Regions from separate parts of the Arthrobacter monumenti genome, predicted to be linked through region 2. Evidence: predicted binding sites of a transcription regulator. Region 2 holds the regulator's gene; the other holds the start of a gene.
The links. The regulator HspR, encoded in region 2, represses chaperone genes until heat shock. The targets are predictions, from matches to a motif close to AAGTTGAGTCNNNNNGACTCAACTT.

Region 1 (4,194 bases), on a different contig from region 2:
CGAACAGGATTTCGAATAATGTCGGTGCCGGCTGATGTACTAAAGACATGGCAAACAAGGAAGCACCAGACGGCGGGAGCAGCGACGACGCTCCCACCGGTGCCTTCGAGCTTCCCGAACTGGCCGGCCCACTCGGCGACGTGGTGCCCGGGGTCTTGTCCTTCGATGAAGCGACCATGGCCCTGGTCTCGGCCGGGCAGCTCATCGCGTGGGCGGAGGGACTCAAAGCCCGCCTGGTCACCCGGCTCTGCGAAACATCCGCCGGCACGGTCCCTCAGCCCGATCCGGCCGGCCCGTCACGGAACGCCGAACGCCTGGCCCGGATGAACGTCGAGGGCGAAGTCAGCGGCGCGTTGACCATCGCAACGAGGACAGCCCAGAAACTCATTTTCGAAAGCACCGAACTGGTCGGCTCTTTCCCCGCCACCCTCGAACGCCTCGAAACCGGGGAACTGAACCGGGACCAGGCCATGGTCATCATCGACCAGGCACAAACCCTCCCCGAGCACGCCCAACCCGAATTCGAGAAGGAACTGCTCGCCGACGCACCGGAACTGCCACGGCCGAAACTGGCCGGCAAGGCCAAGCGCCTCCGCGAACGCATGCACCCCGAATCCGGCGCCCGGCGGAAAAAGAAAGCAGCCTGCGACCGCAGGGCCTGGTACCAGCCCGCCGAAGACGGCATGGCCTGGCTCGGCGCCTACCTGCCCGCCGAAGCCGCCACCGCCGCCTACAACCGAATCACCGACGCCGCCCGGGCCCTCCGCTCCCCGGACGAGGAACGAACCGGCACCCAACTCTGCGCCGACGTCTTCACCGACCTCCTCCTCGGCACCGGGCCGATCCCAGATGGACCAATTGCGGGCCTGAACGATGACAACAACAACGATCGTGGCAGGGGTGGGAATCCGTCCCCCGGCTCAACCGGCACTGCTTCCTCCGGTCAGGCCGTGGCGGAACCACACCTGCCCAACTACGAGCAGATCAAACCCGAAGTCATCGTCACCGTCCCCGTCCTCACCCTGCTCGGCCTCTCCGAAGAGCCGGCTGAGCTTGAAGGCTTCGGACCCATGGACGACGAAACCGCCCGAAAACTATGCGCGAACGCCCCCTCATTCAAACGGATCCTCACCCACCCGGAAACCGGGGCGATGATCTCCTTCGGCAGAACCACCTACAAAGTACCCGCCGACCTGAAAAAAATGATCAATATCCGCGACCGATGTTGCCGCGCACCGGGCTGCAACCGATCCGCACGCTTCACCGAACTCGACCACACCACGCCCTGGGCCGAAGGCGGAAAAACAGACTACGAATCGCTGAAAGGCTACTGCCCCATGCATCATCTCCGTAAAACCGCCTGCGGATGGAAAGACACCCAAGACAAAGACGGCACCATCACCGTCACATCACCAGCAGGACGAACCTACACATCCAAACCCGAAGGCCCCGTCCTCACCAGCCGCAAAGACGCCCAACGCTACGCCACCGGCAACGGCCACCACTTCGACCCATGGAACCCCAAAAACGCCGGCGCTGTCCCAAACGGCGACCACGACCAAACCCCACCACCATTCTGAAGCGAGCCCACTGTTCGCTCAGAGCAGAATGCGCCGCATTTAGCACTCCGCGCTTCTCAGTGCTAATATTTTTCTAGTTGAGCGATATCGACTCAACTTTAGTAACTGAGATCGCCGCAACCATGACGGTGCGGTGTATGTGAAGGAGTTGACACAACAATGGCCATGAAATTCGACCCATTCCGCGAACTGGACCGCGTCGCCGAAGCTCTTCTGGACAACCACCAGGGGCCGAGATTGATGCCGATGGATCTTTACCGCGACGGCGACCGCTACATTCTGAATGCCGACCTGCCTGGGATCGACCCCGGTTCGGTGGACATCGATGTCGACGGTCAGCTGCTGACCATCCGTGCCGAGCGCACGGCCCGCACTGAGGAAGGCGTAAAGTGGCTCACCCGCGAACGCCAGAACGGTTCTTACATGCGGCAGCTGAACCTGGGACAGGGCATCGACACTGGGAGTATTTCCGCCCACTACGAGAACGGCATCCTGAACGTGATCATCCCGGTTAGCGAACGGGCAAAACCCCGCAAGATCGAGATCTCGACTGGCTCCCTCGCCAGTGAGCCCACGGTGGACGGGGGAAGTGAAGAGAAGCAGCCGGAGGTCACGGCGTCCTAAATGACGCATCCCCCCGCCCATTCGACGAGGCAGTCCCCGCCGATACGAGTGCATCGGACGAAGACGGCGGTAAGGACTCGGGCGATGCACACATGACGAGCAGGGGACGGCTGCATTTCCGTCCCCTGCGTTCATTTATTCCGCCCACATTGCGCTGCCGGTCCACCATTGCCCATTTTCAAGGTCGCACCTCCAGCAAGCTCCACCCGATAGACAGTATGCTTAGTTTTAGCAATTCAGGTACATCGAATCTGATCGAGGAGGAATCATCATGGCTGTCGCACGCGACATTATGACCGGTGGCGCGGAGTGCATCGGCGAGAACGAGACGCTTGAAGAAGCAGCCCGGAAAATGCTGGATCTGGACGTCGGATCGCTTCCAATCTGCGGCGAGGACAACCGGCTCAAGGGTGTCATCTCCGACCGGGACATTGTAGTTAAGTGCCTCGCCAAGGGCGGAGACCCGAAAACGGCAAAGGCCGGCGAACTCGGCCAGGGGAAGCCCGTAACTATCGGCGCGGATGACAGCGTCGAAGAAGCCATCGATACGATGCAACAACATAAGATCCGCCGGCTGCCCGTCGTAGATGGACACGATCTGGTGGGCATGCTGAGCCAGGCTGACATTGCCCGCAATTTCCCAGAGGAGCGCTCCGGGGAGCTGGTGGAGTTCATTTCGTTCTAATCACCCCCTCGCGGAAGTACGGATAGCACCCAAGGCTGTTGGCCACCTACCGTGCAAGCGAGGTGGCCACAGGTCGGGGCTTCGTCCGGACGGTGCGCTTGAGGGTAAAGAAGAACGCCGCAGCCGTAGCAAGGATCAGGATGGCGGCGAAAGCAACCGTCGCCGGTTCAGTTGATACGAGCAGCGGGAGTCGCCTGCCAGGTGCTGTCGCGGCGAAGATAAACGCGATAAGCGTGCCAAGATAACTGCCGATCATGTTCCCGCGGTGCGCCGGTATGTTGCCGCGTGCTGCGCTGATGATACCCAGCGTCACGGTGGTCAAGGTGAACGCAGAAAGCCCATGCAACCAGGTGAAGTGGCCTTCGTCCATGATCCAGAAACTTGAGATGCATGTGACGGCGATGGCGGTCACCCAGGTGAAGCCAATGATCTTATGGATACGGTCCCGTTTGCGGCGGAAGATATTGAAGGGACCGAGCACAAGAACGTAACTCGCGGCAATAACGTGGCCTGCAATGAGGGGCGTCCAGAGATCCATACGTTTAGGATAGAGTCACTATCCAAGGCTGTAAATCAAGATAGTGAAGCCACAAATCCCTATCCAATGATCGATTCGCCCGACGGTCACGACAGAGCGAGGTACCCGGTGCAGCTCAAGGAACTCAGCCGCCGCTCGGGCATCAGCGCTGCGAGCATCAAGTTCTACCTCCGCGAGGATCTGCTGCCGGCAGGCGAAAGCAGGCATCCCACGCTCGCCGAATATGCCGATGCGCACTTGGTCCGGCTCGAACTCATCACCGCGTTGCGTAAGGTCGTTGGGCTGAGCATCGGCCAGATTAAGACCCTCGTCAGCGTCATCGACGATCCGGAAGTAAGTTTTCTCGACCTGCTCGGCAAGACCCAGTCGCTGGTGCTTGGCTACGACTTGAGCGAGACCCGCGAGCATCCGTTGACCAGCGCCGTCATCAATGGCGAGGACTGGCCGGACGTTCCGTCGGATGCCCGGAATGCCTTGAATGCGCATCTCTCCCAGATGGAGGCGCTTGGCATCACGGTCAGCCGGGACGTTGTAGAGGGTTATGCAGAAGCTGTCGACCGGGTGGCGCAGCAGGATGTCGGTTTTGTGACCGAGGGCGGCAGCCGCGACAGTGCCGTCCTAACGGTGGCGGTCGGCGTCCACGAGTACAGCAGGCTTCTGGTCCGGATGCTTGCCTTGGCCCAGACTTCCGAAAGCATCAGGAAGTATCAGTCCTGAGGGATGGCTCGCAACACCAGGTGCTTACTGGTTTCGGAGCAGTCCCCGGA
Region 2 (4,194 bases):
GAGGTCCTGGCAGCCGAGCGGCTCGTGGACCTGCAGCGGTTGCAGGCGGAATACGTCAACTACCGCCGCAGGGTGGAACGGGACCGGGATGTTGCCCGCGAGATGGCAGTTATCTCCGTGCTCAACTCCCTGTTGCCCGTCCTGGACGACATTGAGGCAGCCCGTCAGCATGGCGACCTCGATGGCAGCCCGTTTGCTTCGATCTCGAACAAGCTCGATGCGGTCCTGAACCAGCATGGTCTGGTCCGATACGGTGAAGTCGGCGTCGAATTCGACCCGAACATCCACGAAGCGCTGCTCCAGCAGCCAAGCACGGATGTGGAGGTCGAGACCGTCAGCCACGTTCTCCGTGCCGGTTACAAGTCGGGCGACCGGGTCCTGCGCGCCGCGCAGGTGGGTGTCTCCGTACCGGAATAATCTTCCGGCAGAGTGTAAAAGCACTGAATAAGCTCCGGGGTCTGGGAACCACATACGATGGTTTCCAGACCCCGGGACACTACAGATTTTGATTGAGAGGAGGCGCCATGGCGGCCAGTCAGGATTGGATCGACAAAGACTTCTACAAGGTCCTCGGTGTCTCCAAAGACGCCACGCAGGCCGACATCAAGAAGGCTTACCGCAAGCTGGCGCGCACGCACCACCCGGACCAGAATCCGGGCAACGCTGCCGCGGAAACGACTTTTAAGAACATCAGCGAGGCTTACTCCGTGCTGTCCGACGACGAGCAGCGCGAACAGTATGACGCCATCCATGCCATGGGTTCCGGTGCGCGCTTCACGTCCGGCGGGGCCGGCGGGCCGAGCGGCGGGGCCGGGTTCGAGGACGTATTCGGCGGACTGTTCAACCAGGGCACCGGACGGCGGGGCCGCAGCCGGTACTCGACAGGCGGATTCGATACCTCAGGGTTGCCGCCGGAATTCGCAGACCTGTTCGGCGGAGGCGGGTTCCAGCCGCCGCCCTCGAAGGGCGCCGACCTTACCGCGAACACATCAATCTCCTTCGGCGGATCGATCAAGGGCACGACGATAGGCCTTCGGAACTCCCGCGGCGATGTAACGCAAGTGCGTATCCCCGCAGGGGTGAAGGATGGGCAGAAGATCCGCGTCCGTGGCAAAGGCCAGACCGGACCTGCCGGAAATGGGGACCTGGTGGTGACGGTCAACGTCAAGCCGCATGAATTCTTCGTCCGCGAGGGCGACAATATCCGCATCCACGTTCCGGTCACCTTCCCGGAGGCCGCCATGGGCGCCCAAATATCGGTTCCGACGCTGACCGGTGACACTGTCAGGGTCAAGATTCCGGCCGGGACGCCCTCCGGCCGCACGCTAAGGGTCAAAGGCAAGGGCGTTTCGACGTCGAAGGTTACCGGCGACCTGCTCGTGACCATCGATGTTGTGGTGCCGCAGCGCTTGTCCAAGGACGCCGAAGCAGCGGTGGCCGCCTTCGCAGAAGCAACCTCCGACGGTGATCCGCGTGGAGCACTGAAGGAGAAGGCAAAGTTGTAATTCCGATTCCCCATCCGGCGTGGCCGGACGGGGGTTCAAGATAAGATTCCCGGACAAGGAGGACATGATGGGACTGGACGTGAATGCGCCGCTCTTTGTGATCTCCGTGGCCGCCGAACTGGCGGAAATGCATCCGCAGACGCTGCGTCAGTATGACCGGCTCGGCATTGTGAGGCCGAGCCGTGCGCCCGGCCGGTCCCGCCGTTATTCGCAACGCGATGTGGATGCCCTGCGTGAAGTCCAGCGGCTCTCGGGCGAAGGTGTATCGCTTGAAGGCATCAAGCGGATTCTGGAACTGGAAAACCAGGTGGATGCGCTTCGCGCGAAGGTATCCGAACTGACCGCGGAACTCCAAGAGGCCAAATCCGGCCGGCTAAGCCGCAGGGACGCTGCCCGGGTCTTCGCGGCCGGAAGTGTTGGCGGCGACGTGGTTACCCTCGCCCAGGGCCAGCGGCCGCGGCCGCGTTCGTCCGCCGTCGTCCTTTGGCGTCCCTAACCGGCATCGCCCGGCGCGCTTGATAGAGCCCGTTGTGGCCGGCGGCGCTGCAGTCCGCGCTGTGACCGCCGTGCCAGCTCCATGGAGGCGGCAAGACGCATGGCCAGTGCCTGACCAACTCCTTCCGCCTCCTGCAGCTCGTCGACAGAGGCGATCGACAACCCGGCCGCTCCACCGAATTTCTTCAGCAGTGACCGGGCAAGCTCGAGGCTGCTCCGGCCACGTCCTCCGGAACCGATGATGATGGCGAGGACCTCTGCATCCTTGAGCCGGCGGACCCCGACCATGAGCAGCCGTTCCCGCGGTCTTTCCTCGATGGGCATTTCCATAATGCTTCGTGATGTCATGTCCCGAGACTACGGATGCAGCGACGGCGTCAGGAGGGCGGCGCCTCTCAATGTGGACAGCGCTCATTCCGTGCACCGTTGTGGAGGCAGAGAGCCGGCGCCTGTCACAGCCGTGGAATAGGCTGGAGCCGGTCAGCTGGTCCTCGTGCGGGGGCCAGGAGTAGAGAATCCCGGAGGTCGTCCGTGCCACACACCATCCTTCGTTGCGTCCGGCCGTGGGGCGGGCAACCCGCTGACGTGACCCTCGGCTCCGGCCGGATTACCGCCGTCGAGCCGCACGATCCACAAACGGAGCACCACTGCAACGTGGTTGAAGGCCGCGGCAGGCTGCTGCTGCCCTCGTTCTCCGACGTCCATGTGCATCTGGATTCCACCCGTCTCGGCCTGCCGTTCCGGGAGCATACCGGTTCCCCTGGCGTCTGGGGGATGATGCTCAACGACCGAAGGAACTGGCGTACGGCAGAGGTGGGCATCCGGGAGCGGGTGGCCCATGCCCTGGAGCTGATGATCGCCCGCGGGACCACGAGGGTCCGCAGTTTCGCGCAAGTCGATGCCGACTGCCGGCTGGAACGCTTCGACGCCGTCGCGGCCGCCCGCGAGATCCACCGGGACCGCGCGGATGTGCAGATCATCGCCTTCCCACAGGCCGGCCTGCTGCGGGAACCGGGCAGCGTCGAGGTATTGGAAGAGGCGCTGAAACAGGGCGCCGACGTGGTGGGTGGCATCGATCCCTGCGCGCTGGACCGCGATCCCGCCAAACACCTGGATATCGTGTTCTCCCTGGCCGAAAAGTACCAGGTCCCGATCGATATCCACCTGCACGAACCGGGACAGCTGGGCGTATTCAGTGCCGACCTGATCGTGGAGCGGACCAAGGCCCTCGGGATGCAATCAAAAGTCACCATTTCACATGGCTACGCGCTCTGGGGTGTCAACGAGACCATCACCCGCAGGCTGATCGAGGACTTTGCCGGGGCGGACATCTCGACAGCCACTGTTGCGCCAGCGGCTCCGGCTGTGCTCCCTCTGCAGCAGCTGTCCGAAGCGGGCGTCCGGGTGGGGCTTGGACAGGACGGGCAGCGTGACTACTGGTCGCCATACGGAAACGCGGACATGCTGGACCGAACGTGGCAGCTCGCCTTCACGAGCGGATTCCGCACCGACCAGCTGATTGAACATTGCCTGGCCGTCGCTTCGGTGGGCGGAGGTTCAATGATGTTCGACGACGTCGCCCGGCTGGCATCAGTTGCGGACCGGCCCGGGGTCTCAGCAGGGGACCCGGCAGAGCTGGTTCTGGTCGAGGGCGAAACAGTCACCTCAGCCATCATGGACCGGCCGGCCAACCGTACCGTGATCCATCGCGGCCGCGTCGTCGCCAATCAACTGGAGATTATCTGACAGCGCGAAACGGCGGTGCAGCGTCTTCCGCTGCACCGCCGTCCTGGAGGGGCGCCATCGCGCCGCCCTCCCGCCTGAGTGTTTAGCGCAGGTCCTTGCCCTTTGTCTCCGGAATGGTGAAGATCACCAGGAAGGACACCACCAGCAGGGTGACGGTGTAGAGGGCGAACGCAGTCGGTCCGCCGATCGAGTTAAGCCAGGTCTGCAGGTAGGGGGCGGTGCCGCCGAAGACGGCCACGCAGATCGAGTAAGGAACGCCGACACCTACGGTGCGGATGCTTGTCGGGAAAAGCTCCGCGTAGACGGCGGGAACAATCGATGCGCTGCCGGCGATGAAGATCAGCATCACCGACATGGCGATGAACAGCTGGAAGGCGGAATCCTGCAGCAGCCAGGTCATCGGGAAGAACATTAGTGCACAACCGAGGGCGCTGGTCCAGAGGATGGG

Region 1: ACX80B_RS03560 (Hsp20/alpha crystallin family protein) is a predicted target of HspR. The motif match lies at 1,655-1,679, and genes of this name have one in related genera.

The regions. Positions count from the first base shown of each region.
Region 1 covers NZ_JBTNCY010000002.1:143,172-147,365, reverse strand. Annotated here, with positions in the region: gene ACX80B_RS03565 (HNH endonuclease signature motif containing protein) at 48-1,580, shown strand; gene ACX80B_RS03560 (Hsp20/alpha crystallin family protein) at 1,740-2,204, shown strand; gene ACX80B_RS03555 (CBS domain-containing protein) at 2,476-2,889, shown strand; gene ACX80B_RS03550 (DUF2306 domain-containing protein) at 2,936-3,427, opposite strand; gene ACX80B_RS03545 (MerR family transcriptional regulator) at 3,494-4,144, shown strand; gene ACX80B_RS03540 (mycothiol transferase) at 4,169-4,194, opposite strand, start outside.
Region 2 covers NZ_JBTNCY010000013.1:30,602-34,795, reverse strand. Annotated here, with positions in the region: gene ACX80B_RS16655 (nucleotide exchange factor GrpE) at 1-417, shown strand, start outside; gene ACX80B_RS16650 (DnaJ C-terminal domain-containing protein) at 525-1,505, shown strand; gene ACX80B_RS16645 (heat shock protein transcriptional repressor HspR) at 1,573-2,001, shown strand; gene ACX80B_RS16640 (UPF0758 domain-containing protein) at 1,998-2,348, opposite strand; gene ACX80B_RS16635 (amidohydrolase) at 2,532-3,746, shown strand; gene ACX80B_RS16630 (MFS transporter) at 3,829-4,194, opposite strand, start outside.